Regions from separate parts of the Ideonella flava genome, predicted to be linked through region 2. Evidence: riboswitches for the same ligand, from Rfam matches in the RefSeq annotation. Region 2 holds a riboswitch; the other holds the start of a gene.

Region 1 (14,045 bases), on a different contig from region 2:
AAGCTGGCGGGCGTTGCGAGTGCAGTCGAACTTGCAGATGACGGCTTGGATCGGCGCCAGCTGGGCGCGAGGCTCGCTCTCATCGTGCTCCAGCCGCTGGAGCACACGCAGCGTGCCGCTGCGAAACTCGCGGACCGAGGGGGTGTCGGGCGGAAGCGGAGAGACCAGCGTGTCCGCGGCGAAGGCGGCCGCGGTCTGCAGGGGGCCGATGGCGCCCTGCGTGTCGATCAGGACGAAGTCGTAGTGCTCCAGGACGTACGGATTCTGGAGGGCGCGGGCGAGCCGGCTGCGGGCGTCGGGACGCCCGTGTAGCCAGTGCTGGAGATTGGCGTCACCGTCGTTGGAGCGAACCAGGTCCAGGTTCGGCACCGACGTGCCGGAGATGCAGGCGGAGGTGACTACGCCCTGGGTGACGACCTCGACCAAGCCCTGCGGCGCCTCATAGGCCAGGCCAAAGTACTTCGTCAGGGAAGGTTGAGGGTCGGCGTCGACCAGCAGTGTCCGCGCCCCCATGTCGGCCAGCAGGCCGCCAAGGTTGGCGAGGAAAGTGGTTTTTCCGACTCCGCCCTTGCTGTTAAGGGCGGCGAAAGTGTGGATCACAGTTGCTTCCTCCTGTCCGCGGGCTTGGCGGAATCTGGAGGACGCGGACCACCGGGCGGTGGCACGTGACCCAACCTCGTTAAGTTGGCTCCCCGACCTGGGCTCGAACCAGGGACCTACGGATTAACAGTCCGGCGCTCTACCAACTGAGCTATCGGGGAAGTGAAGCCTCAGATTATAGACACAGTTTTTGGTGTCTCACAAGGTGGCCTGCAACGACATGCGGAAGGTGCGTGGCTCCAACGGATACAGGTAGACGTGGCTGAACTGGTATGGGCTCTCGCGCCAGCCCTGCCGGTCGAAAAGATTGTCGACACCGGCGCGGGCCTGCCATTGGTGACCCCAGGCGTTCACCGCATAGCGCGCGCTCAGCCCCACGGTGGTCCAGCCGGGGATGCGCGCGCTGTTGTCGGGCAGCACGAAGCGGGGACCCTGGTAGTCCAGGCTGGCCTGGGCCGTGAAGCCGGGCAGGGCTTCAGGCTGCCAGCTTGCCGCCATGCGAACACTGCGCTGCGCGACATTGGCAGGCACCAGTCCGTTCAAGTCGGGGTTCTCCGCGCCTTCGCGCCGCGCTCGCAGCCACATCGCGCTGCCTTGCAGGCCAAAGGTGCCCCATCTCCCTTCGGCGGTCGCTTCCACGCCGAGATGGTGGGCCCCGCCATCGATGCCTCGTGTGCAACTGCCATCGGCGTCGTCACACACGCCGAAGTCGCTCGTTGCCGGGCGACGGATGTCGAACGCGGCGAGGCCGGCGCTCCAATCCTTGCGGGACAGCTTCAGGCCGAGCTCCGCCTGCTTGCTGCGCAAGGCGGGGAGGACCTGGCCGGCATTGGTGTAGGTGCGAAGGCTTGGCACGACCGCGCTTTCCACGCCCTCGCCCCAACTTCCGTAGACCATCAATGAACCGTCGATCTGATGGCTGAGGGCGACCCATGGCGTGGTGAAGGACTGGTCATAACCGCGCTGCAGCTGGCTGTGGCGAAGGCCCAGCCACAGGTCCGTCCTGGCCCCCAGCTCGACATGGTCGCGCAGGTAGAGCTCCGTGCTTTGTTCGTGCCGGCCATCAGCCTCATACGTCGGTAGCGGAGCGGCATCCACCTGGACGCTGCCATCGATGCGGCCCACGCCGGCCCAGTTGTAGGCCTGCGTGTTCGGATGCAGGCGGAAGTCGCTCCACGTCACGCCGGTGGACAGCGTGTGCGCCATGCCGCCCCATGTGCCGCGACCATCGAGATGCAGCCCGCCGGCAAAGCTTTCGCGGCGTTCCCGTTCGCTGCGGTAGTCGTAGAGGTCGAAGGAACCATCGCTGCAGTAGCGGTCGTAGCGGCCCTCGGCGCTGCAGCCGAAAGGAAAGGCGATGCGGTCGTCGGTGCGCAACTGCTGGGTCATGGCGTCCGCCACGACCTGCCAGTCCTCCCCCAGGCGCTGGGTCCAGCGCAGGCTCGCGGTCGTGCCGTCGAAGACGACCGGCAGCGACCAGCTCTGGTTGTTCAGATTCGTCCGCGGGTCGATCTCGCGTGCCGAGGGAACACGCGGGCCCAGCATGCTGTAGCCCGGCATGCTGGGTTGCGATTGATGGCTGAGCTCGATCTCGGCGTCCAGACGCTCGCCAGGGCCGAATCGGGCAGCGGCCGACAGTGCCAGGAGACTTCGCTGGCCCTTGGCGTCACGCAGCACCGGCTCCAGCGACTCCGTGGCAGCGTTCAGCCGCAAGCCAAGTGCATCGCTTCCCCCCAGCTGGCGTTCCACGTCGACAGCAGCCTTCCAGCTCCCGCGCTCCGTCCATCCGACGAACAACGTGGACTGGTCGGCCCCTCGGGGGCGCTTCAAGACGAGGTTCACGAGGCCCCCGGGTGCGCTCGTGCCCGCCTGGGCGCCACTGGTGCCTTTGAGGATCTCGATGCGCTCCTTGTTGTCGAGCAGGAGCGCGGTCTCCGCGCTAATGGGCAGGCCGTCGCGCTGCACGTTGTGGTTGTTGTCCAGCGTGAAGCCGCGGATGGTCAAAGTGCTCCAGTAGCCCGGAGAGTTGTAGGAGTCCGCGACGCTCGCATCCAGGGCGGTCACCCCCGCCAGCGATTCGATGCCGGCGTCGGCGAGACTGGCGCCGGTCAGCGTGAGCGTCTGGAACGGTGCCTTGGCGGCCGGCACGTCGCCGAAACCCGCCACGCCTGCCAGCGCCGGCACCGGGCGACCTGTGATGGTGATCTGCTCGACCGCGTGCGCGCTGCCGCAGGCACTCACCGCCGCGAGCGTGACCGTGCGCAAGGGGAACCTGCGCGCGAGGAAAGGGGAAAGAAGGTTCGATGCCATCTCGGACTCGACAAGTCGATGGCAGGTCGGCAAGTTCGGAAGGAGGCTTCGCGCGCAGTTCAGTCGCACGCGGCCGTCTTGAGCTGCTTCCCTGCGCGAGGATTACCTCAATCAGGTTCGAAGGGTGTCTCTCAGTCGGGCGGCAGCAGGGCAGCCCGACACCCCTAGCGGATGCGCCACGGCGTCGTCATGACCCCGCGGCGACGGGATTATCGCCGCGCAGGCGGGTCGTACGCCCTCTCGGCGGTCAAAGAAAAGCCCGCGTGGCTGGCGCCAGGCGGGCGGTTCGGCCGGGGCGGTCGACTCAGCGGACGAGCTGGTCGAGCTTGTCCTTGCGGTCCTTCCACTCATCGGCATCCGGCAGGGCCGGCTTGCGCTTGGTGATGCTCGGCCAGCCCTTCGCAAGCTCGGCGTTCAAGGCGATGAATTTCTGCTGGTCGGCCGACACGTCCTCCTCCGGGAGGATCGCGTTGACCGGGCACTCGGGGATGCACACCGCGCAGTCGATGCACTCGTCGGGATCGATGGCCAGGAAGTTGGGGCCTTCGCGGAAGCAATCGACTGGGCAGACGTCGACGCAGTCGGTGTACTTGCAGCGGATGCAGGCTTCGGTGACGACGTGGGTCATGGGTGGCGGTGGCAGTGGGAAGTTCGAGAAGATCGGGCCCCTCGGGGCGCGAAGGCCTCGGCTCACGCCAATGCGAGCCGAAGCAAAGCGATGAATTTTAAGGCCTGGTGAAGGCGGCGGCGGGATCGCCCTCACTGGCCGCGGGCTCGTCGCCCGCGCGTACACCGGCCGGACTGGCCCGCTGCAGGACCGGGCGGGCGCCCACGCCGACGGTGACCACCGCCGGCCGGCCCGAGTGCACGAGGCAGGCCGTCGGCAAGGTGCCCACGTCGTGATCGCTGACGATCTGGTCCGGCCAACCGGCCCGCGAGACCACGCAGACCGGCGTGTCGGCCGGCCAGCCCGCCTCGGCCAAGCGGCGCGCCAGCATCGCAAGCTGGCGTCCTGCCATGTAGAACACCTCGGTGTCGGCGCGGCGACCTGCGTTCAGCTCCCGCTCCTGCGTCATGGCCGTCGTCAGCGCCACGCTGCGGCCGTCGCCGCGACGAGTCAGCGGGCGTGAGGAAGCGGCTGCGGCCGCGAGTGCGGAGGTCACCCCCGGGATGACCTCGCTCGTGATGCCGGCCTCTGCCAGTGCCTGCTGCTCTTCCTCCAGGCGGCCGAAGACGCTCGGGTCTCCGCCCTTCAGGCGGGCGACGATCGCGCCGGTCGACGCGTACTGGACCAGCAGCACGTTGATGCGGTCCTGGCCTGTGGAGGCGGAAAAGCCGCGCTTGCCCACATCGACCCATTCAGCGGCGGGAGCGAACTCGCGCAGCGCCGGATCGGTCAGCGCGTCGTAGAGCACCACGCTGGCGCGGGCCAAGGCGCGGGCGCCACGCAGCGTGATCAGATCCGCTGCCCCCGGGCCGGCGCCGATGAAGATGACGTGCCCGGCACTCAAGCAGCATTCCCCGGAAGATCAGGCGGCGACCGCCTCGCCACTGGCGGCGTGGCGATCCGTCTGGACGGCGTGCAGGCCACACTCCTTGGCTTTCTCATCCTCCCACCACCAGCGGCCGGCACGGAACTCCTCACCCACGGCAATCGCGCGCGTGCAAGGTGCGCAGCCGATGCTCGGCATGAACTGGTCGTGCAGTGCGTTGTGGGGCACGTCGTGGGTGGCGATGTAATGCCAGATGTCGTTCCAGGTCCAGTCGGCGAGCGGGTTGAACTTGATCCGGCCGTTGGCTTCGACCTCGCGCAGCGGCACGCCGCCGCGGTTCGCCGATTGCTCGCGTCGCAGCCCGGTGACCCAGGCCTCGCGTCCATCGAGCATGCGCGACAGCGGTTCGAGCTTGCGGATCTCGCAGCAATTCTTGCGCAGATCGATGCTCTGGTACATCGCCTCCTCGCCGTGGCGGCGGACGAAATGCACGACCGACTCCTCGCGGGGGGCATACACCTCCACCGCGAGGCCGTAGCGCTGCTCGATGGCGGGGATGAGTGCCAGCGTTTCGGCGTGCAGCTTGCCGGTCTGCAGCGTGCCGATGGCGATCGGCAGGCCGAGGCGAGCAATGAGGTCGGTCAGCACCATGTCCTCGGCGCCCAGGCTGGTAGCCTGGACGATCGACTCAGGATGGGCCGAAGCCGCTTCGCGCAACTGGGCGATGGTGGCCTCGACGCGCTCCTCGTAGCCCTCGGTGTGCCGGGCGTACAAGGAGATGGCGCTAGATGCGGCTGCCGTGGGGAGGAAGGACAGGGAAGACTGCTGGGCGCTCATGCCGGAACCCTCGCGAACAGCGGGCGCGGCTGGTGCACGTCGCCCTGATAGAAGTCGGTGACCAGCGTCAGTGCCCGGCGGGCACTGGACTCGCTCTGGCCATCGCGCAACTGGACCGCATCGAAGCCGGTGCGGGCCAGCAGCGGGAGCATGTCGACAACCACGTCTCCGGTCGCACGGATCTCGCCGGCATATCGAAGGCGGGCGCGCAGGACGCGGGCCTGGCTGTACGCGCGGCCGTCTATCCACTTGGGGAACTGCAGCGCCACCAGCGAGAAGCGGGCAAGGTCGTCGGTCAGATCCTCGACATCCGCCGTGTTGGCCAAGGTGATGCCGACCGGCACGTCCGCAGGCCAGGTGTTGCGCACCGCCTGCCACTGCTCGGCCGTCAGGAGGCTGTACGGGGCCACAGGCGGAATCGGTGTCGGGCCGAATTCGCCGACGACGGCGCGCCAGGGATCGTGCGCGGGCTTCACGAAGTTCATCGGGAACTGGCTCATCACACGGCCTCCACAGCTTCGGCGGCCGCGACTGCCTTGACGGGGGCCACGGCAGTCTCATGGCGAACCGCGTCGGCCGCGGCGCGGAAGGGCGCCACGCCAAGGCGGCGAGCCGTGTCGATGAAGAGCTCGCCGGCGGCACGCTCTCGACGGAAGACATCGATCAACGCCTCCACCACGTCGGGCACCTCGTCGGCCGAGAAGGAGGGGCCGATCACCTTGCCCGGCGTGGCGGCACCACTCTGAGTCGAACCGTCGGAGCCGCCGATCGAGACCTGGTACCACTCGGCGCCGTCCTTGTCGACGCCCAGGATGCCGATGTGGCCGGTGTGGTGGTGGCCGCAGGAGTTCATGCAGCCGCTGATGTGCAGGTCGATGTTCCCGAGGTCGTAAAGGGCGTCGAGATCGTCGAAGCGCTCGCTGATGCTGGCAGCGACCGGGATGGAGCGGGCGTTCGCCAGGGCGCAGAAATCTCCCCCCGGGCAGGCGATCATGTCCGTCAGGAGGCCGATGTTGGGGGTGGCAAAGCCGGCTTCCTTGGCTGCGTGCCAGACCGAGAAGAGATCGGCCTCGCGGACCCAGGGAAGCACCAGGTTCTGCTCGTGCGAGACACGCAGCTCGCCCAGCGAATAGCGGTCTGCAATGGTGGCGGCCGCCTCCATCTGGCTGGACGTCACGTCCCCGGGGGCCTGCCCCGCGCGCTTGAGCGACAGGGTCACGGCGCGATAGCCGGGAATCTTGTGGGCGTGCACGTTGCGTTCCATCCAGCGCAGGAACGCGGTGGGAGCGGGGCCCGTGCGGTGGGGGTCGAAGCCGTTGGTGGCCGGGCGCACGCCGGCGGGCAGTTCGAAGTGCCGTGCCACGCGCTCCAGTTCGGACACCGGGATGATGTGGTCACGGCCGTCGGCATCCTGCTCCAGGATCTTGGTGAACTCGGCGTTGACCGCGTCGATGAACTTCTGACCCTCGGCCTTGACCAGGATCTTGATCCGCGCCTTGTAGGCGTTGTCGCGTCGGCCGAACCGGTTGTAGACGCGGACGATCGCTTCTATGTAGACCAGGATCTCCTGCCAGGGCACAAAGGCATTGACGACCGTGCCGATGACCGGGGTGCGGCCCATGCCGCCCCCCACGTAGACCTCGAAACCGACTTCGCCGGCCTCGTTCTTCACCAGCTGAAGGCCCACGTCATGCCACGCTATGGCGGCCCGGTCCTCCACCGTGCCACTCACGGCGATCTTGAACTTGCGCGGCAGGAAGGCGAACTCCGGATGCAGCGAGCTCCACTGGCGCAGGATCTCGCAATACGGGCGGGGATCGACGATCTCGTCGGGGGCGATGCCTGCAAAGACATCGCTGGTGATGTTGCGGATGCAGTTGCCGGAAGTCTGGATGCCGTGCATGTCGACATCCGCCAGCAGGTCCATGGCATCCGCCGAACGCGGCAGCGGAATCCAGTTGTATTGAATGTTCTGGCGGGTCGTGAAATGACCGACGCCCCGATCGAGTTCGCGGCCGATGCGGGCCAGCTGGCGCAGTTGGCGCGACGACAATTCACCATAAGGGACCGCCACACGCAGCATCGGCGCGTGGCGCTGGATGTACCAGCCGTTCTGCAACCTGAGCGGGCGGAAGTCGTCGTCCGTCAGCTCGCCGGCCAGGTTGCGCTCGAGCTGATCACGAAACTGCGCGGCCCGTTGGCGGACAAACTGGCGGTCGAAAGAGGTGTACTGGTACATGTGAAAGTCGAAAAAGCTTTGCCGCTTATGCGGCTTGGTGGGGACTCTACGGATCCCTCATATGCTTGGAAAGAACACAAATTTCACTTGAATATTCCATCTGAATCTAAAGCCGGCTTTTTCGAGCGTCGCCGGAAGTGCTGCACCCATCTGTTCTGGGCCCTGGCCGCGGCCGGCCCGTTGACGGCCTGCCAGACCACGGCTCCCGTGCCGCCTCACCACGCGGTGACAGAGCCGCCGGTTGTGGCGCCACAGCCGCCGAGCAACCCCCCTGCGCCGCCACGGCCGCCCCGCATCGGCCTGGCGCTGGGCGGCGGCGCCGCACGCGGATTCGCCCACATCGGGGTCATCCAGGTCCTGGAGGAGAACGGGATACGGCCGGACCTGGTGGTCGGAACCTCTGCCGGCAGCCTGGTGGCGGCTCTGTACGCCTCGGGCAAGAGCGGCGTGGAGATGGGCAGCCTCGCGCAGTCCATGGACGAGTCCGGCCTGACCGACTGGTCCTTTCCCGGCCGTGGCCTGATCCGCGGCGAGGCGCTGGCCCGCTACGTGCGCGCCCAGACGAGCGGCCTGACGATAGAACAGATGAGGCTGCCGCTGGGCATCGTGGCCACGGACCTGTCCGACGGACAGCCGATCCTGTTCCAGCGCGGCGATGTCGGTGCGGCGGTCCGGGCGTCCAGCGCGGTGCCGGCGGTGTTCCAGCCCGTGCGGATCGGCACCCACGAATATGTGGACGGCGGCCTGGTTTCGCCCGTGCCCGTGCGCTTCGCGAGGCAGATGGGAGCCGAATTGGTGATCGCGGTGGACATATCCACCCCTCCGGACGGCAACGGGACAGGCGACGCCTTGCGCATGCTGCTGCAGACCTTCGCGATCATGGGCCGCAGCATCAACCGCCTGGAGCTCAAGGATGCGGACGTGGTCCTCAGACCGACCCTGGCGGGTGTGTCCGGCGCCGACTTCACGGCCCGCATGAAGGCCGTCCAGTCGGGGCGGGAAGCTGCCCTGGCGGCATTGCCTCAGCTGCGTCAGCGGATCGCTACGCTCACCCGCTGAGCCAGCACATCACGAAAAAAACCCGGCCCATCCTTGCGGATGGCCGGGTCGGAAGGTACCTGGAAAGCCAATCTTTCAAGAGGTACCGAGGAGACAACCTTCCATGAAGGCCGCGCCACTCAGCAGGCGCGGCCCATGAGAGATAACCGGCACGCGACGGAAGTTCCGTCACCGTGAACTGGCCTTCGCGTGCTCCTCGGCGGCCTTGGCGCCTCAGGCCTTCGGTTTTGCTCGTCTGACCAGGATCAGGCGGCGGCGCGGCGCGTGGCCTTCGGAGCCGACTGGGCGGCCTTGACGGCGGTGGTGGTCACGGCCTGGAAGTTGGCTTCGGCGACTTCAGCAGCCTGCTTGGCGGCCTTGTGGGCGCTTTCGTAGGCGTTGTTGGCGGCCGAGATGGCGGACTTCACCAGGGCAACCGCGCTCTCGGTGCCGGCCGGGGCGTTCTTCACCGCGGTGTCGACGCCGGCCATGAACTTCTTCTGGGCGTCGGCCAGCTGGGTTTCGGCGATCTTGGTCACTTCGGCGTTGGTCGAAGCGGCGATGTCGTACAGGTGGCGGCTGTAGGCAGCGGCCTTTTCGGCGGCCGGTTGCAGCAGGCCGGCTTGCAGGGACAGCAGCTCTTGCGCATCCTTGACAGCCAGGGTGGCCTTGGCGGTCTCGGCGACTTCGCCCAGCGAAGCCTTGGCGACTTGCAGGTTCAGCTCGACGAGCTTCTCGACGCCTTCGAAGGCCTTGTTGGTCAGGTCGAACAGGGTTTCGACGTTGGCCTTTTGAGCGGCGAGGACTTGTTCAGCGGTCAGCATAAATTTCTCCAGAGGGATGGTGAGGAACAACACGGGACTGCAGCCCTTCCAACATCTATGGTGCGCTGCAACATGACTCGAAGTATAGGCGCCCAGAGCAGCATTGCAAGCTGTTTTGTTGCACTGCAGCAAAGTCTAGGGATATCAGCCTAGACCTTCCTGGTGACGGCGCTGTGGCAAATTGCGTCGCACCATGATGCTGGCGTACACGTCCGACCTTTTCGTCCTGCCGCTGCCCGAGGGTCACCGGTTCCCTATGCCGAAGTACCGCCTGCTGCGCGAGCGGGTCGCCGCGGAGCTGGCCACGGCCGTGGAACTGGCGGAGGCCCCGGCCGCCACGGAGGGCGAACTCGCCCTGGCGCACGAGCCCGTCTATGTCAGCGCGGTGCTCGAAGGCTTGCTGAGCCCGGCGGCGCAGCGCGAAATCGGCTTTCCGTGGTCTGCCAGGATGGCCGAACGGGCCCGCCGGTCGGTGGGCGCCACGATCGCTGCAGCCCGCACGGCCCTGGCCCAGGGCGTGTCGGCCAACCTCGCCGGCGGCACCCACCATGCCAGCGCGGAAAAGGGCTCCGGCTATTGCGTCTTCAACGACGTGGCGGTGGCCGCTCGCCTGATGCAGGCCGAATGGCACCGGAAGCACCGGGCGTTGTTGCGCGTGCTGGTCATCGATCTGGACGTCCATCAGGGCAACGGCACGGCGGCCATCTTTGCCGAGGACCCCACGGTGTTCACCTTCTCCATGCACGGCGAGCGCAACTTTCCGTTCCGCAAGGCTGCCAGCGACCTGGACGTCGAACTGCCCGACGGCTGTCGTGACGAGTCCTACCTCGGCGCGCTCGACCAGGCCATGCAGGCGATCTGGCGTCACCACGAGGGTCGTCAGCCGGGCCTGGCCTTCTACCTGGCGGGAGCCGATCCCCATGAGAACGACCGCCTCGGGCGGCTCAAGCTGAGTGCCCCCGGCCTCGCCGAACGCGACCGTCGCGTGCTGACCGCCTTGCGCGAGCGCGGCATTCCCGTCGCGCTCAGCATGGCGGGCGGCTACGGTCGTGACATCCACGAGACGGTAGCCATCCAGGCACACACGCTCGCGCTGGCGGCTGAAAGCTGGCGCGCCTGGCAGGCGATGGAACAATCGCCTGCATGACCGTAGACGCCGCCGCTCCAGCCCCCACCCGACCCCAAGCTCCGGAGCGTGGTAGCTACCCGGCGTTCCGACCGATCAGCACGCGCTGGATGGACAACGACGCCTACGGCCACGTCAACAACGTCGTCTACTACAGCTTCTTCGACACGGCGGTGAACGGCTTTCTCATCGAGGCCGGTGCCTTGCAGATAGAGACCAGCCCGGTGATCGGCCTGGTCGTCGAGACGCATTGCAACTACTACGCGCCGCTGGCCTTCCCCCAGGCCGTCGAGGCCGGCTTGCGGGTGGCCCAGGTGGGCCATTCGAGTGTCCGCTACGAGATCGGGCTGTTCGCCGCGGGCGACGCCCAGTGCGCCGCGGCGGGTCATTTCGTCCACGTCTATGTCGATCGCCAGACCCGCCGGCCTGTGTCACTGCCCGAGGCCCTGCGAGCGGCCCTGCAACCACTGCGAGGGTGAATGCCATGACATCGAACTCCGTACCGTCCGAGGCGGCGGTTGCCGCCGTCGATGCGGCCATCACCAGCCGCCGCTCCATCCGGGCTTTCCTGCCCACGCCGGTGCCGCGCCAGACCATAGAGCAGATCCTGGCCGTGGCGTCGCGCGCGCCGTCCGGCACCAACACCCAGCCCTGGCGGGTGCACGTGCTCACGGGGGAGGCGCGCAAGCGCCTGTCCGACCGCATCCGCGCGGCCTATGACCAGCCCGAGGAACGGATGCAGCACAGCGAGGAGTACGCCTACTACCCGACGCAATGGCGCGCCCCCTACATCGACCGTCGCCGCAAGGTGGGCTGGGACCTGTACGGACTGCTGGGCATAGGCAAGGCCGACAAGACCCGCATGCATGCGCAGCATGGCCGCAACTACGATTTCTTCGACGCCCCGGTCGGACTGATCTTCACCATCGAGCGAGTGATGCAGCAGGGCAGCTGGCTGGACTACGGCATGTTCCTGCAGAACGTCATGGTGGCCGCGCGGGCGCGAGGGCTGGACACCTGCCCGCAGGCGGCGTTCACCCAGTTCCATCGCGTGATCGCCGCGGAACTCGGCCTGCCGCCCGAAGAGATGGTCGTCTGCGGCATGGCGCTGGGGCATGCCGATCCGGATGCCGTCGAGAACAGCCTCGTCACAGAGCGCGAGCCGGTCGCCGGCTTTGCGCGCTTTCATGGCTAGCTGGCCGCTGGAGTTCTGGCTTTTCGGGGCGATGCTGGCCGGCGTGGCGCTGTTCCACCGTGCGGCGCTTCGCATCGCGCTGGGCGGGGTGACGGCCATCTCGCTGTACAAGATCCTGGCTTCGCCTTTCGCCGCAGGCCCCGGCCTCGCCGGCTTCGGCACCCATCTGCAGCACGAGTCCGTCGTGCTGTCCAACCTGCTTCTCTTGCTGCTGGGCTTCGCCCTGCTGGCCGAGCACTTCGAGCGCAGCGAGCTGCCCGCGCTCCTGCCGCGCTGGCTGCCGGACGACTGGAAGGGATGCTTCGCGCTGCTCGCGCTGGTGTTCGTGCTGTCGGCCTTCCTCGACAACATCGCGGCCGCCATGATCGGCGGCGCGATCGCCCACACGGTCTTCCGGGGGCGCCTGCACATCGGCTACCTGGCCGCGATCGTGGCGGCTTCCAACGCTGGCGGCGCGGGCAGCGTGGTGGGGGACACCACCACCACCATGCTGTGGATCGCCGGCGTCTCGCCGCTGGAGGTGCTGGAGGCCTTCATAGGATCCGCCGTAGCGCTGGTCGTGTGCGGCGTGCCCGCCTCGATCCAGCAGCAGGCCTGGTCGCCGATCCAGAAGGACGAGTCGGCGCATGTGCACATCGATGGCGTGCGCCTGGCCGTCGTCGGCTTCATGCTGCTCGCGGCCATAGGCACCAATGTGCTGGTCAATACCCGCTGGGCGGACACATCGCAGCGCTTCCCTTTCCTGGGCGTCGCGGTCTGGGTGGCGCTGCTGATGGCGGCCCCGTGGCGGCCACCGGCCTGGCGGCTCCTCCCGGGCGCTTTCAAGGGCTCGATCTTTCTGCTGGCGCTGGTGCTCGCGGCGTCGATGATGCCGGTGGAGCGGCTGCCGCCGGCGTCCTGGTCCACCGCGCTCGGGCTGGGATTCCTCTCCGCCGCCTTCGACAACATCCCGTTGACCGCGCTCGCCCTGAAGCAGGGCGGCTACGACTGGGGCTTCCTCGCCTATGCGGTAGGCTTTGGCGGCTCGATGCTCTGGTTCGGCTCGTCTGCCGGCGTGGCGCTGGCCAACATGTACCCCGAAGCGCGATCCGTCGGCCTGTGGCTGACGCGGGGCTGGTACGTCGCAGTGGCCTACGTCGCCGGCTTCCTGGTGATGCTGGGGCTGATCGGGTTCCAGCCCGGCAGCGTGCCCGCCCGGCATCCAGCCGTGTCCCTGATGACGAGGAGCTTGTCGCCATGAGTGCAGATCAACGTCCCCGCGTGTTCGTCGCGCGCCGCCTGTTCCCCGAGGTCGTCGACCGCCTGCGGCCGCACTTCGAGGTCGACTATCGGGAGGCCGACGACCCGATGACGGCAGAGGCGCTGATGGCGCGCCTGCAAGGCTGCGCTGGGGCGCTGATAGCCGGCACCGAACCCATCAACGCCCCGCTGCTGGACGCGTGCCCGCAACTGCGCGCGGTTTGCAGCATGGCCGTGGGCTTCAACAACATCGACGTGCCGGCCTGCACCGCGCACGGCGTGCTGGCCACCAACGCCCCCGGCGTGCTGACGGAGACCACGGCGGACTTCGGCTTCGCGCTGATGATGGCCACGGCACGCCGCATCACCGAAAGCGAGCACTGGTTGCGCGCCGGCCGCTGGTTGCATTGGTCGGTCGATCTGTTCGCCGGCTCCGACGTCCACGGTGCCACGCTCGGCATCATCGGGATGGGCCGCATTGGCCAGGCCATCGCGCGTCGAGGTGCCCTGGGTTTCGGCATGAAGGTGGCCTACCACAACCGCAGCCGCCTGCCGGCCGAAGAAGAAGCGGCGCTCGGCGCGCGCTACCTCGGCCTGCACGAGCTGCTGCGCGAGGTGGACCACCTCGTCATCGTCGTTCCCTATTCGCAGCAGACCCATCACCTGATTGGCGCTGCCGAACTGGACCTGATGAAGCCCACCGCTACCCTGACCAACATCGCACGGGGCGGTGTGGTCGACGACGCGGCACTGGCCCAGGCCCTGAAGGCGCGCCGAATCGCTGCGGCCGGACTGGACGTGTTCGAGGGCGAGCCGCAGCTGAACCCCGCGCTGCTCGAAGTCCCCAACATCGTGCTGACCCCTCACATCGCCAGTGCCAGCCTGCCCACCCGCCGGGCGATGGCCGATCTCGCGGCGACCAATCTCATCGCCGCGTTGACCGGCGGCGCACCGCCCACTGCCTTGAACCCCGAGGTCCTCGAACGGCGAGGGTGAACGCCGCGCTGCGACAATGCGGCGATGACCCTGGGTGACTGGCTGACGATTGCGCTGCTCGCGCTGAACCTTGTTCTCTTGTTGTGGATCCTGGGGCGCCGCCCCGCGGCTGATGCGACGGTGCCTGCGCTCGAGCAGCTGGCGCAGC
Region 2 (14,045 bases):
AGGTATTCGAGGTTGACCCAGACCGGCGCCGGTGTCGTGGCAGCCATCTTCGCGACGAAGGCGTCCGGAGGGTCGCAGCCAAAGGCCTCGATCACCACGTCGCCGGGCGCAAGCGCCGGCGTGTCGGCCGTCCAGTGAATGACCTCGACACCCTTCGCTCCCCCGGGCGCCAGCCAGGCGAGCGCCGACGGATCGTCGACCCACAGCCGGACCGAATGTCCGCGCCCCGCCAGGTCGGCTGCCAGGCGCCAGCACACGCCGATGTCGCCGAAGTTGTCCACCACGCGGCAGAAGAGGTCCCATCTCAACGGCGGATTCGGCGACGCGCTCATCGAGGCATTATCGAAGGCGCCCACGTGCCGGCACGCTGCACAATCGCCCCCCGATGTCCGACCCTGATCTGCCTGTCCCGCCGGCCGAGCCCGACCGGCCCGAGCCCGAATCTTCTGCCGCCGCCCGTGAGCGGCTGCTGGCCGAAGTCGCCGCCTTGCCCGGGCTGCCGGGCGTCTATCGCTACTTCGACGCCCAGGGGCAGGTGCTCTACGTGGGCAAGGCGCGCGACCTCAGGAAGCGTGTCTCCAGCTACTTCCACAAGGACCTGGGCGGCACGCGCATCGGGGTGATGGTTTCGCGCATCGCGCGACTCGAGACGACCGTCGTTCGCACGGAAGCCGAGGCACTGCTGCTCGAGAACAACCTCATCAAGGCCTTGAACCCGCGGTTCAACATCCTCTTCCGCGACGACAAGAGCTACCCCTACCTGAAGCTGGTCACCCACCGCTTCCCGCGTGTCGCCTACTACCGCGGCTCGGTCGATCGCAAGCACCGGTATTTCGGGCCGTACCCGGGCGCATGGGCCGTGAAGGAGACGATCCAGCTGATCCAGAAGGTGTTTCGCCTGCGTACGTGCGAGGACACGGTCTTCGCCAACCGGTCCAGGCCCTGCCTGCTGTACCAGATCCATCGCTGTTCCGGCCCTTGCGTCGGCTTCATCTCGGCCGAGGACTACGCGCGCGACGTGCGCGACACCGAACGATTCCTGCTGGGCGAGCAGCAGCAGGTGATCGACGAACTGCAGGGCCAGATGATGGCCCACTCCGAGGTGCTGGAGTTCGAGCGTGCCGCCGAACTGCGCAACCGTATCTCGGCGCTGGCGCGCGTGCTGCACCAGCAGTCCGTCGACGAGAGCAGCCTGTCGGGCGCCGGCAAGGATGTCGACATCCTGGCGGTCAAGGTCGCTGGCGGCCGCGCCTGCGTGAACCTGGCGATGGTGCGGGGCGGGCGCCACCTCGGCGACCGGGCCTTCTTCCCGGCCCATGTCGATGATGCGACCGCCCTGGCCGCCGAAGAGTCGACGGCCTTGGACGAAGGCGAACCGGCGCCGGCGCACGAACCCTTGACGGCCGATCAGCGGCTGTGGAACGCCGAACAGCAGGTGATGCAGGCCTTCATGGCGCAGCACTATCTCCACAGCCCGCCGCCGCCGCTGCTGGTCCTGAGCCACCCAGTGGACAGGGAACTGCTGTCCGCACTGTGTGTGCAGACGGGGGTGAAGATCGTCGCCCAGCACCAGCCCCGCGAGCAGCGGCGGATCTGGCTGGACATGGCGGTGAAGGGTTGCGAGCTGGCACTGGCACGTCTGCTCTCCGAGGAGGGCTCGCAACGGGAACGCACGCGGGCGATGGTCGATGCGCTGGACCTCGCCATCGACGATCTCGACACATTCCGTGTCGAATGTTTCGACATCAGCCACACGGCCGGCGAGGCTACCCAGGCAAGCTGCGTGGTCTATGAAAACCATCGCATGCAGAACGCGCAGTACCGGCGATTCAACATCGAGGGCGTGACCGGCGGCGACGACTACGCCGCGATGAAGCAGGTGCTCACCCGGCGCTATGCCAAGTTGGCAGAGCTCGCCAGCGCCGAGGGGCCGCAGCCGACAGTGCCCGGGGCCAAGGCGAGGCTGCCGGACCTGGTGCTGGTCGACGGCGGGCGAGGGCAGGTCGCGATGGCCCGTGAGGTCTTCGGCGAGCTCGGCCTGGACCTGTCGCTGATCGCCGGTGTCGAAAAGGGCGAGGGACGCAAGGTCGGTCTCGAGGAGCTCGTCTTCGCCGATGGCCGCGACAAGCTTTCGCTGCCGCCCGACTCCGCCGCGCTGATGCTCATCGCGCAGATCCGCGACGAGGCGCACCGCTTCGCCATCACCGGCATGCGCGCCAAGCGTGCCAGTGTTCGCACCGGCGGCAGCCGGCTCGAGGACATCGCCGGCGTCGGACCAAAAAAGCGCGCGAAACTGCTGCAGCGCTTCGGTGGTGTCCGCGGCGTGACCGCGGCGAGCGTTGATGACCTGGCCACCGTGGAAGGCATCTCGAAGGAATTGGCAGAGGACATCTATCGTGCGTTGCATTGACGAGAACAAGGACGACACCAGCGCCAGGGGCACGCCCGCCTCGACCCGCGCCACACCCTGGGCCGGCATCGCGCTTCTGTGCGCGATGGTGCTGCCTGCCGGCTGGATCGCCGGCTGCGCCACCCGCGAGCCGGCGCCTGCCGTCCCCGCGCCACCGCCCGCCCGGCCTTTGCCCCCCGCCGCCACGCGGCCGGTGACGCCCGCTCCCGGAGCCGCACGCAACTGGGACGAGTTCCGGCTGCGCGCGGCGCAGCGCCTCGTCGATGCCAACCCGACCATCACGTATACCGGCCGGGTGCCCGAGCCCCTGCTCGCGATCCCCGTGCTGTCGGTCGAGTTGCATGCGGACGGCAGCATCGCCCGCATCGACGTCATGCGCTATCCCAGCCAGGCCAAGGACACGACGCAGATCGCGATCGACGCGGTGCGGCGCGCGGCGCCCTTCGGCGATGTCTCACGCCTGCCCAAGCCCTGGAAGTACGTCGAGACATTTCTCTTCGACGAAGACCGCAAGTTCAAGCCGGTCACGCTGGACCGCTAGCGCGCCAGGCCGGGCCCGCGCGCATTCGCGGGCAGAATGCGCCCCATCATGTTCTTCACCGTCCCGACGCTGCTGACCTGGGCCCGCATCGTGGCGATCCCGTTGATCGTCGCGGTGTTCTACCTGCCGCTGCAGGACGGGACGCGCAATCTCGTGGCAACGGTGATGTTCGTGGCCTTCGCCCTGACCGACTGGCTCGACGGCTACCTCGCGCGCAAGCTCAATCAGACCTCGGCCTTCGGAGCCTTCCTCGATCCGGTGGCCGACAAGTTCCTCGTCTGCGCTTCGCTGCTGGTCCTGGTGCATCTGCACCGGGTCGACGTGCTGATCGCGCTGGTCATCATCGGACGGGAGATCGCCATTTCTTCGCTGCGTGAATGGATGGCCCAGATCGGCGCATCGCGCAGCGTGGCGGTCCACATGCTGGGCAAGCTCAAGACCACGCTGCAGTTGGTCGCCATCCCTTTCCTGTTGTTCGATGGCCGCCTTTTCGGCTTGATCGATACGCATCTGTGGGGCACCTGGCTCATCATCCTGGCCACCGTGCTGACCATCTGGTCGATGGTCTACTACCTGCAAAAAGCCCTGCCGGAAATTCGCGCGAAGGCCCGCTAGTTGGCGCGAATCTCGAGACGCGCTTCACGCTGCGCGGCGGCTCCGCCACCCGGTCATCTCGGGGTTTACACATAGAATCCGCCCGCGTGCTTGACACCGCCAAGGCCCAAGGCTGTAATGAATTTTCGCCCTCGAAAAACGGGCGTTCAGCAGTCGTCGCAAGCCGCTTAGAAGTCACCACTGCAACAACACCGCAGAACCACCGCGAAAGCGCCGAGAGAGAGGGGTACCCACGTGAACAAGGCCGAGTTGATCGAACACATTGCGCGCCAGGCCGATATTTCCAAGGCAGCGGCCACGCGGGCACTGGAGGCCGTGATCGGTGGGGTGAAAGTCACGCTGAAGAAGGGTGGCAGCGTATCGATCGTCGGTTTCGGCACCTTCGCCGTCACCAAGCGCGCGGCCCGCACCGGCCGCAACCCGCGCACCGGCGCGGCGATCAAGATCAAGTCGGCCAAGGTGCCGAAGTTCCGTCCCGGCAAGGGCCTGAAGGATGCGTTGAACTGATACCCGGGTGCTTAGCTCAGTTGGTAGAGCGGCGCCCTTACAAGGCGTAGGTCGGGGGTTCGAGCCCCTCAGCACCCACCACCGCCGGCCTCGGCCGGCAACCCGCAGGCCACAGGGCGGGCATTGATTAGAATCCCGCGCGGCGTGCGCAAGCGATGACCAAGGCGAACCCCGGTTCGCCTTTTCCGTTTCTATGTCCGCGGCGCCGCTCTTCGAGGCTCATTCCCATGTTTGATTTCGTCCGTAAGCACACCAAGCTGCTGCAGTTCATCCTGGTGCTGCTGATCTTCCCGTCCTTCGTGGTGTTCGGGATCCAGGGCTACTCGCGGTTCACCGATCCGAGCAATGCCACCGTGGCCAAGGTGGCCGGCGGCGACATCAAGCAGTCCGAGCTCGACCAGGCCCACCGCCAGCAGGTCGAGCGCATGCGCCAGCAGATGCCAGGCGTGGACGTCAAGCTGTTCGACACGCCGGAGATGAGGCGGCGCACGCTCGATGAGCTCATCAAGGACCGGGTGATGCGAACCGCAGCGGTGAAGGAGAACCTGGTCATCACCAACGACAGGCTGCAGCACATCTTCGCGACCGATCCGCAGTTCGCGTCGATCCGCCTGCCCGACGGCAGCGTCAACAAGGAATTCCTGGCCGCGCGCGGCATGAGCTCGGCCATGTTCGCCGAGCAGTTGCGCGACGACCTCGCCACGCGGCAGGTGACGCAAGGCGTCAGCGGCTCGCTGGTCGCCGGCAAGACGGCCCTCGGGTCTGCCCTGAACGCCCTGCTGGAACGCCGTGAGGTCCAGCTTCAGCGCTTCGACGCCAAGGACTACCTGGCCAAGGTCAACCCCAGCGACGCGGACCTGGAGGCCTACTACAAGCAGCACCAGGCCGACTTCCACACCAACGAGGAAGCCCGCATCGAGTATGTCGTGCTCGACCTGGAAGCGATGAAGAAGCAGGTCAGCCTCAACGAGGAAGACCTGCGCAAGTACTACGAGCAGAACATCAGCCGCTACACCGCGGCCGAGGAACGCCACGCCGCGCACATCCTGGTCAACGCGCCGAAGGACATGCCCGAGGCCGATCGAGCCAAGGCCAAGGCCAAGGCCGAGGCGCTGCTCGCCGAGGCACGCAAGAACCCGGCAGGTTTTGCGGAACTGGCCAAGAAGAACTCGGATGACAAGGGTTCGGCGGCCAACGGGGGCGACCTCGACTTCTTCGGCCGCGGCGCGATGGTCAAGCCCTTCGAGGACGCGGCCTTCTCGATGAAGCCCGGCGAGATCAGCAACCTGGTGGAGTCGGAATTCGGCTACCACATCATCAAGCTGCTGGAAGCGCGTGGCGGCGAGAAGAAGAGCTTCGAGTCGGTACGCCCGGAGATCGTCGAAGCCATCAGCAAGCCCAAGGCCCAGGAGCTGTTCGCCGCCGCCGCCGAGCAGTTCACCAACACGGTGTACGAGCAGCCCGACAGCCTGCAGCCGGTGATCGACAAGCTCAAGCTTGCCCCGCAGCAGGCCACGGTGCAGCGGACGCCGGCTCCGGGCGCGGCCGGGCCGCTGGCATCCCCCAAGCTCCTGGATGCCATCTTCTCGACCGATGCGATCAAGAACAAGCGCAACACCGAGGCGGTCGAGACGGGCGCCAACCAGCTGGTCTCGGCCCGCGTCGTCGAGCACCACCCGGAGCGCATCCTGCCGCTGGCCGAGGTCCGTGACCGCGTGCTGGCCGAGGTGAAGTCGCAGCAGGCCGCGGCTGCCGCCAAGAAGGATGGCGAAGCCCGCGTCGCCGCGCTCAAGCAGAACGCCAGCGAGGCGTTGCCGCAGACCGTGCAACTGTCGCGCACCAAGCCTGAAGGGCAGGGCCGGCAGGTGATCGATGCGGTGCTGCGGGCCGACATCACCAAGGGTCCCGCCGTGATCGGCATCGACCTCGGCAAGGAAGGCTACGTGGCCGCGAAGGTGGTCAAGCGGGTCGACCGGCCGGCCGATGATCCGGACAACGAGCGCGCCCAGCCCTACGTGGCCCAGGCGCTCTCGGCCGCCGAGGGGGCCGCCTACTACGATGCCCTCAAGCGCCGCTACAAGGTGGATATCAAGGCCGCAGCGACGGCGGCCGAAGCGGCTTCCGCCGCCTCCAAGTGAACTCCCGCGGGAGGGCCCGAGTCTGAGGCTATAATCTTTGGCTCACGGTGGTGGCTGTAGCTCAGTTGGTAGAGTCCCAGATTGTGATTCTGGTTGTCGTGGGTTCGAGTCCCATCAGCCACCCCACCGAACAGTGACGCAAGGCAACGCCTTCTCGTCATCGACAAGCGGCCCTTCGGGGCCGTTTTTCGTTTCAGGCCCGCGCTGTCGAAATCCGGTCAATCCGCCGCCGGTTCATTGACAGCGCCAATGCCGGGCGCAGAGAATGCGCCCCTGCTCCGGGGTGCATGCATGGTGCGTGCTGAGACGGTTGATCCGAACCCGCGAACTTGAACCGGTTAGTACCGGCGTAAGAAGAGCCGTCGATCCTTCAGGACACGGGCACCGTCTCTCGGTGCACCTGTCGCGGGGCGACCTTCGGAGCAAACCGCCTGCTGCGAAGGACCGCCGATGAACGCCCCTGAAAGACTCGACGAGCTGCTGTCGCTGACGCGCGCGCCGTTTCCCGCCTCCCGCAAGATCCACCTCACCGGTTCGCGTGCAGACTTGCGCGTGCCGGTGCGCGAGGTGAGCCTCACCAACGGCGAGACGGTGACGCTGTACGACACCTCGGGTCCGTACACCGACCCGTCCGTGGCCATCGACGTGCGCCGTGGACTGCCCGGCTTGCGCAGCGGGTGGATCGCCGAGCGTGGCGACACCGAACCCTACGACGGCCGCGCGCCCCAGGCGCTCGACGACGGCGCCCGCAACGCCGAGCGGGTTGCCGACAGCCTCGCCGCCCTGCGCGCCGAAGCTGCAGCACTGCAGCGAGCACCCCGCCGCGCGAAGAGCGGGTCCAACGTCACCCAGATGCACTACGCCAGGCGCGGCATCGTGACCCCCGAGATGGAGTACGTCGCCCTGCGCGAGAACGGGCGCCGCGAGTGGATGGCCAGCTACCTGGGCGACGCCAAACGCGAGCAGCGCCGTGCCGGCAATCCAATGGGCGCCGTGCTGCCGCGCGGCCTCATCACGCCCGAGTTCGTGCGCGACGAGGTGGCGCGCGGCCGGGCCATCATCCCGGCCAACATCAACCACCCGGAAATCGAGCCGATGGCGATCGGGCGCAATTTCCTGGTCAAGATCAACGCCAACATTGGCAACTCGGCCGTCACCTCCAGCATCGAGGAGGAGGTCGAGAAGCTCGTGTGGTCCATCCGCTGGGGTGCGGACACGGTGATGGATCTTTCCACCGGCCGCCACATCCACACGACGCGCGACTGGATCGTGCGCAACTCGCCGGTGCCCATCGGCACGGTCCCGATCTACCAGGCGCTGGAGAAGGTGGGCGGCGTCGCCGAGGACCTGACCTGGACCATCTTCCGCGACACGCTGATCGAGCAGGCCGAGCAGGGGGTGGACTACTTCACCATCCATGCCGGCGTGCGGCTGCCCTTCATCCACCTCACGGCGGACCGCGTCACCGGCATCGTCTCGCGCGGCGGCTCCATCATGGCCAAGTGGTGCATCGCGCACCACCAGGAGAGCTTCCTCTACACGCACTTCGAAGAGATCTGCGAGATCATGAAGGCGTACGACGTGAGCTTCTCGCTGGGCGATGGCCTGCGTCCTGGCTGCGCCTCCGATGCGAACGACGAAGCCCAGTTCGCCGAGCTGCGCACGCTGGGCGAGTTGACGCAAGTGGCCTGGAAGCACGACGTGCAGACCATGATCGAAGGCCCGGGCCACGTGCCGATGCACATGATCCAGTCCAACATGGACGAGCAGCTCAAGCACTGCCACGAGGCGCCGTTCTACACGCTGGGCCCGTTGACGATAGACATAGCGCCCGGCTACGACCACATCGCCAGCGCCATCGGCGCCGCGATGATCGGCTGGATGGGCACGGCGATGCTGTGCTACGTCACGCCCAAGGAGCACCTGGGCCTGCCCGACCGGGACGACGTCAAGCAGGGGATCATCGCGTACAAGATCGCCGCCCACGCGGCCGATGTGGCCAAGGGCCATCCGGGCTCGCGTGCGCGCGACGACGCGCTGTCCAAGGCCCGCTTCGAGTTCCGCTGGACCGACCAGTTCAACCTCAGCCTGGATCCGGACACCGCCCGTGACTTCCACGACGAGACGTTGCCCAAGGACAGCAGCAAGGTGGCGCACTTCTGCTCGATGTGCGGCCCGAAGTTCTGTTCGATGAAGATCACGCAGGAGGTGCGCGACTACGCCGCCACGCTGGGCGTGAACGAGGCCGAGGCGCTGGGACGGGGCATGCAGGCCAAGTCGGGCGAGTTCCGCGCCGCCGGGGGCGAGATCTACATCCCGATCCAGACCGACCACGCCGACAAGGCCTGACGCGGTGACCGGGATGCATGTGGGCATCGCGGGCGCCGGCCTGCTCGGGCGGCTCGTGGCCTGGCGGTTGGCGCGCAGCGGCTGCCGGGTCGAGGTGTTCGATCCCGCCGAAGGCCCAGAACCGTGCTTCGATGGGCAAGGCGCGGCCGCATTCACCGCGGCCGGGCTGCTGAGCCCGCTGGCGGAGCGAGACGTGGGCAGCGACCGCGTCGCCGATCTCGGCTGGCGGTCGATCGCGTTGTGGCGGGACATCGTGCGCGCGTTGCCGGGCGAGCCGTACTTCCGGGATGGCGGCAGCCTGCTCCTGGCCCACCGCGGCGACATGGGCACCGCGCAACGCATGCTGGCGCGACTGCCGTCGGACGATGAGGCGCGGGCGCCGGTCGCCTTGACGGCTGCCGACCTGGCGAAGCTGGAGCCGGCCGTGCATGGCGTGCCCCACGCCTGGCTGCTGCCCGGCGAGGGGCAGATCGACACCGTCCACACGATGCGGGCCCTGCTCGACGGCGCACCGGCGGTGGAGTGGCACTGGGGCGCGGGTGTCGAAGGCCTGCAGCCCGGTCGCCTGGTGGTCGACGGCTGTACGCGGTGCCACGACGTGGTGTTCGACGTCCGGGGCCTGGGGGCGCGGCCCGACCTGCCCGTGCGAGGCGTTCGCGGCGAGACGGTGTGGCTGCACGCGCCGGCCCATGGCCTCACACGGCCGCTGCGGCTGCTGCATCCGCGCCATCGCATCTACATCGCACCTCGGCCCGGCGACGTGCTGGTGATCGGTGCGAGCGAGATCGAGAGCGAGGACCGCAGCGAGGTCTCGCTGAAGACCTCGGTCGAGCTGATGACGGCTGCGTACAGCGTGCTGCCGGCCCTGCAGGAGGCCCGCGTCCTGCGGCTCGACCGCAACCTGCGGCCGGCCTTGCCCGACAACGAGCCTCACGTCGAGACCCGGCCCGGCCTGGTGCGGATCATCGGCCTGTTCCGGCACGGCTGGCTGATCGCGCCGGCCCTCGTCGACGATGCGCTGCGCGAGATGGAGCTGGCATGACCGATCCGAATGACGCCGACATCCTGCTCAACGGCGTGCCTGTCGACCAGGCAGAAGGCCTGAGCCTGGCCGAGTTGCTGGCGCGCCTGGGCGAGCCGCCCGACGCGGTGGCCACCGCACTGAACGGCAGTTTCGTCGCCCGCGATCGGCGAGGCGAGCATCGGCTGGCGCGCGGCGACCGCATCAACCTGTTCAAAGCCATCGTCGGAGGATGACGAGATGACGATCGAAGCGAAGCCGTGGGCCGTCTACGGCGCCTCGTTGAAGAGCCGGTTCCTGCTCGGCAGCGCGGGCTATCCCTCGCCGCAGGTCTTGCGCGAAGCCATCGCCTCGGCCGGTGCGCAGGTGGTCACCGTCGGCCTGAAGCGAGCCTTGTCGGGCGAGGCCGGCGACAACGGCTTCGTCGGCATGGTGCGGGCGAGCGGCGTGCACCTGCTGCCCAACACCGCCGGCTGCCGTACGGCGCGCGAGGCCGTGGTGCTCGCTCACATGGCCCGCGAGTTGTACGGCACGCGCTGGATCAAGCTCGAGGTCACCGGCGACGAGCACACGCTGCAGCCGGACCCGTGGGAGCTGCTGGAAGCAGCAGCGCAGCTCTCGCGTGAAGGCTTCCAGGTCTTCCCCTACTGCACCGACGACCTGGTCGCCTGCCGGCGCCTGCTGGATGCCGGTTGCGAAGTGCTGATGCCCTGGGGCGCGCCCATTGGTTCGGGCCAGGGCCTGCTCAACCCCTACGCGCTTCGCACGCTGCGCGAGCGGCTGCCTGGCGTGCCGTTGATCGTCGATGCGGGCATAGGGGCGCCGCACCATGCCGCGCGGGCGATGGAGCTGGGCTTCGATGGCGTGTTGCTGAATTCGGCCGTCGCGCAAGCGCGCGAGCCGGTGCGGATGGCCGCGGCGTTCGCCCAGGCCATCAACGCGGGGCGGCTGGGTTACGAGGCCGGCGTGATGGCACCGCAGGACATGGCCGTGCCCAGCACGCCGGTCGCCGACGGGCCGGTGCTGATCGGATGAGAGCCATGAACCTGCCCATCGTCTGGAGCATCGCCGGCACCGACTCGGGCGGCGGGGCAGGCCTGTCCGCCGACCAGCGCGCCGCTGAAGCGTTCGGCGTCCACCTGTGTCCCGTGGTCGCTGGCGTCACCTCGCAGAACAGCGTGGCCGTCCATCAGGTGCGGCCCGTACCGCCCGAATGGCTGGACGAGCAGCTGGCGGCCCTCGCGGCCGACATGCCGCCCGCGGCCATCAAGTGCGGCCTGCTCGGCAGCGCCGACAACCTTCGCGTACTCGTCCGCTGGTTGGACCGCCTGCGGGCCGACCACGGGCCCGTCCCGCTCATCGTCGACCCGGTGCTCGGTGCCAGCACCGGTCGCACCTTCGCCGACGCTGCCTTGTTGGCCGCCTACCGTGACGAGCTGCTGCCTCGCACGACGCTGCTGTCGCCCAATCGGCGCGAGGCGGCCCGGCTGCTGGGACAGACGGTCGACGATGCCGACCACACCGCGTCGCCCGCGCTGGCCCGCGCACTGCAGCAGCGAGGCGTCCAGGCGGTGGCGATCACCGGCGGCGACAGCGCCGACCTCGAAGGCCGGGTCCTCGACTGGATCGCCACGCCCCAGGCGGCCGGCTGGCTGGCCGCGTCGCGCATCGCTACCCCGCACCACCATGGCACCGGCTGCACCTTCGCCACCAGTGCCGCGGCGGCGATGGCGCTGGGCCATGTGGCGGCGGATGCGCTGGTGCTGGCCAAGATGTCGACATCGCACGCGCTGCGCCATGCGAGCGCGGCCGGGCAGGGCGCGGGCCCCGTGCGTGCGCGCCCGGGCTTCGGGCTCGAGCCTTCGCTGATGCCGAGCTTGTCATGGGGCGAAGAGCCGGTGTTCGCGGACTTCGAAGCCCAGGCGCCCGCCGAGCCGCTCGGCCTGTACGCCATCGTGGAAAGCGCCGCCCGCGTCCGCGAGGTGCTTGCCGCCGGCGTGCGAACGGTGCAGTTGCGCATCAAGGCCGATTCGGCCGGGACGACCGACCTGCGCGAGCAGATCGCCGCGAGCGTGCGCGATTGCCGAGATGCAGGCGCCGAGCTCTTCGTCAACGATCACTGGGCGCTGGCGGTCGAGCTCGGTTCACCCGGGGTTCACCTCGGCCAGGAGGATCTGCTCGAGCTCGGCGAATCCGGCCGCGCAGCGCTGGCCGCCAGCAAGGTGGCACTGGGCATCAGCTCGCACAGCCTCTGGGAACTGGCCAGGGCACGCGCCGTGGCCCCGCGCTACATCGCTTGCGGGCCGGTGTGGCCGACGCTGACCAAGGCCATGCCGTGGGTTCCGCAAGGGCTGGACAACCTGCGCTGGTGGTCTCGCATGGCGGGCCATCCCGTCGTGGCCATCGGCGGCATCCTGACGACCGAGCAGGCTGAACTGGCAGCCGCCTGTGGCCCGGACGGCGTGTGCGTGGTGCGTGGTTTGAGCGAAGACCCGGATGTCACCGTGCCGGCTTTTCAACGGGCCATCGCGGCGGGGCGCCGGGCCCCGTGCGAACCGCCGCCGTCCCTGCCGCACCCGATGCTCGGCAGGATGGGGTAGGGCGGCGGGTCAGACCTTGTCGGTCGGCAGGCCCTCTTCGTCGATGGAGTGGGCCTCCTTGCGGGGCCCGGTCTGCTTGGCCCGCTGGGCCAGGCGGAGGTAGAAGGCGGCGACCTCGTGCAAGTCCTGCTCGTTCAGGTCCTCGATACCGATCATCCGGTTGCTGGCGAAGCGGCTGGAGGCCAGCAGCTCATCCAGCTTGAGGTGCATTGCCACGCTGTCCTTGTTCTGGCTCTGCTGGATGAGGAACACCATGAGGAAGGTCACGATGGTGGTGCCGGTGTTGATCACCAGCTGCCAGCCCTCCGAGAACCCGAACAGCGGGCCCACGAGGGCCCAGCCTAGAACGATGATCAGCGCGAAGCAGAAGGCGGCCGGCGAACCCGCCCAGCGCGTGATCAGCGTGGCGAAGCGGTCGAAAGCCCGCAGCAGCATCGTGTGCGCGCCGTAGGCCGGGCTGCCGCGGCTCGTGATGAGGCCCAGGGTGTCGACGTGCTCGCGTGGGGCGGGGTGGTCGTGGTCGGCTTGGCTCATGATGGCTTAGGACTCCAGGCTGTCGCGGCCCGCCATTAGCTTGTCCCGGCGCTCGCGAGGCCTGTGTAGGTCGACGTCCCGAGCCGGTGTAGGCCGAGCTCGTCAGCGGTCCCGCAAGAGCTCCGCCAGCGTGGCCCTGAGCCACGCGTTGCCTGCGTCCGCATGGAAGCGCTCGTGCCAGTGCTGCTTGACGGCGAATGGGGGGAGGGTGACGGGCGGCTCCAGCACGCGCACGTCCTCCTGGCGCGCCAGCGTGTCGCCCAGGCGCCGCGGCACGATGACCAGCAGCTCCGTCCGCGCGACCAGCCGCGCCACCCCCAGGAAACTCGGCACCTTCAGCACGACGCGCCGCTCCATCCCTTGCTGCGCGAGCAGCTTCTCGACGATGGCGTGGCCGGTGCCCGAGGTCGTCACGACGATGTGCCCTTCGGCCAGGAAGGCGCGCCGCGTCGGCTTCGTCCGGATGCGCGGATGGTCGCGTGCGGCGAGGCAGACGAAATCCTGCTGGAACAGCGTCTGCTGGTAGAAGCCCGCTTCAAGCTGCGGCATGAAGCCCACCGCCAGGTCGATCTCGCCGGATTCGAGCCGCCGCGGGCTTTCGGTGGAGATGTGCTCGGCCTCGACGATCACGCCTGGCGCCACGCGCCGCAGGCGGTTGACCAGCGTGGGCAGCACGACGACCTCGCTGATGTCGGTCATGCTGATGCGGAACTGCCGCTCGGCCGTGGCTGGATCGAAGCGCGGCCCGTGCGCCTCGACGAGCCGGTTCAACGTCTCCAGCGAGGCGAGCACGTCGGGATGGATCTGCCGGGCGTAGGGCGTGGGCTCCATGCCGCGCGAGGTGCGTGAGAACAGCTGGTCGCCGAAGTGGCGCCTCAGCTTGGCCAGCGCGATGCTGGCGTTGGCCTGCGCGATGCCCAGGCGCTCGGCGGCGCGCGAGACGCTCTGGGTCTTGTAGACCTCCACGAACACGTTGAGCCAGTCGATGTCGAGCTTGGCCATGGCGGCCCTCCTGGCCGGACATTATCAAGAAACGCAATTTGACGTATATCAACGATGGCGTTTACGAGATAGAGGCCCTTGCCCACACTGCGGCCCATCGAGTGGAAAGCAGGAGACAAGCAATGGCTTCGAACAGACGACAGCTGCCCATCCTGGTGGCCGGTGGCGGCATCGGTGGCATCGCGGCGGCCCTCGCGCTGGTGCGGCAGGGCTTCGACGTCAAGGTGCTGGAGCAGGCGGCGCAACTGGGCGAGATCGGCGCCGGCATCCAGCTGGGGCCCAATGCCTTCGCCGCCTTCGACGCCCTGGGCGTGGGGCCGCAGGCACG

Evidence for each region. Region 2 has a riboswitch for thiamine pyrophosphate ahead of thiC (phosphomethylpyrimidine synthase ThiC). Riboswitches for the same ligand answer to the same signal wherever they lie in the genome.
Region 1: it holds a riboswitch for thiamine pyrophosphate, as region 2 does, so the genes downstream of both, ACS5PM_RS19380 (TonB-dependent siderophore receptor) here and thiC (phosphomethylpyrimidine synthase ThiC) in region 2, are expected to answer to the same signal.

The regions. Positions count from the first base shown of each region.
Region 1 is NZ_JBPZHD010000008.1:352,541-366,585, reverse strand. It holds gene ACS5PM_RS19390 (ParA family protein) at 1-600, opposite strand, end outside; tRNA gene ACS5PM_RS19385 (tRNA-Asn) at 686-761, opposite strand; gene ACS5PM_RS19380 (TonB-dependent siderophore receptor) at 799-2,910, opposite strand; TPP riboswitch at 2,982-3,086, opposite strand; gene fdxA (ferredoxin FdxA) at 3,215-3,538, opposite strand; gene cobA (uroporphyrinogen-III C-methyltransferase) at 3,636-4,421, opposite strand; gene ACS5PM_RS19365 (phosphoadenylyl-sulfate reductase) at 4,440-5,240, opposite strand; gene ACS5PM_RS19360 (DUF934 domain-containing protein) at 5,237-5,740, opposite strand; gene ACS5PM_RS19355 (nitrite/sulfite reductase) at 5,740-7,479, opposite strand; gene ACS5PM_RS19350 (patatin-like phospholipase family protein) at 7,687-8,538, shown strand; gene ACS5PM_RS19345 (phasin family protein) at 8,784-9,341, opposite strand; gene ACS5PM_RS19340 (histone deacetylase family protein) at 9,538-10,488, shown strand; gene ACS5PM_RS19335 (acyl-CoA thioesterase) at 10,485-10,946, shown strand; gene ACS5PM_RS19330 (nitroreductase) at 10,952-11,662, shown strand; gene ACS5PM_RS19325 (SLC13 family permease) at 11,655-12,902, shown strand; gene ACS5PM_RS19320 (2-hydroxyacid dehydrogenase) at 12,899-13,897, shown strand; gene ACS5PM_RS19315 (DNA recombination protein RmuC) at 13,922-14,045, shown strand, end outside.
Region 2 is NZ_JBPZHD010000001.1:617,677-631,721, reverse strand. It holds gene earP (elongation factor P maturation arginine rhamnosyltransferase EarP) at 1-332, opposite strand, end outside; gene uvrC (excinuclease ABC subunit UvrC) at 386-2,410, shown strand; gene ACS5PM_RS02795 (hypothetical protein) at 2,397-2,951, shown strand; gene pgsA (CDP-diacylglycerol--glycerol-3-phosphate 3-phosphatidyltransferase) at 3,000-3,566, shown strand; gene ACS5PM_RS02785 (HU family DNA-binding protein) at 3,801-4,073, shown strand; tRNA gene ACS5PM_RS02780 (tRNA-Val) at 4,079-4,154, shown strand; gene ACS5PM_RS02775 (SurA N-terminal domain-containing protein) at 4,229-6,211, shown strand; tRNA gene ACS5PM_RS02770 (tRNA-His) at 6,262-6,337, shown strand; TPP riboswitch at 6,481-6,584, shown strand; gene thiC (phosphomethylpyrimidine synthase ThiC) at 6,662-8,560, shown strand; gene ACS5PM_RS02760 (FAD-dependent oxidoreductase) at 8,574-9,602, shown strand; gene thiS (sulfur carrier protein ThiS) at 9,599-9,817, shown strand; gene ACS5PM_RS02750 (thiazole synthase) at 9,822-10,616, shown strand; gene ACS5PM_RS02745 (bifunctional hydroxymethylpyrimidine kinase/phosphomethylpyrimidine kinase) at 10,622-12,181, shown strand; gene ACS5PM_RS02740 (low affinity iron permease family protein) at 12,191-12,715, opposite strand; gene ACS5PM_RS02735 (LysR family transcriptional regulator) at 12,818-13,717, opposite strand; gene ACS5PM_RS02730 (3-hydroxybenzoate 6-monooxygenase) at 13,840-14,045, shown strand, end outside.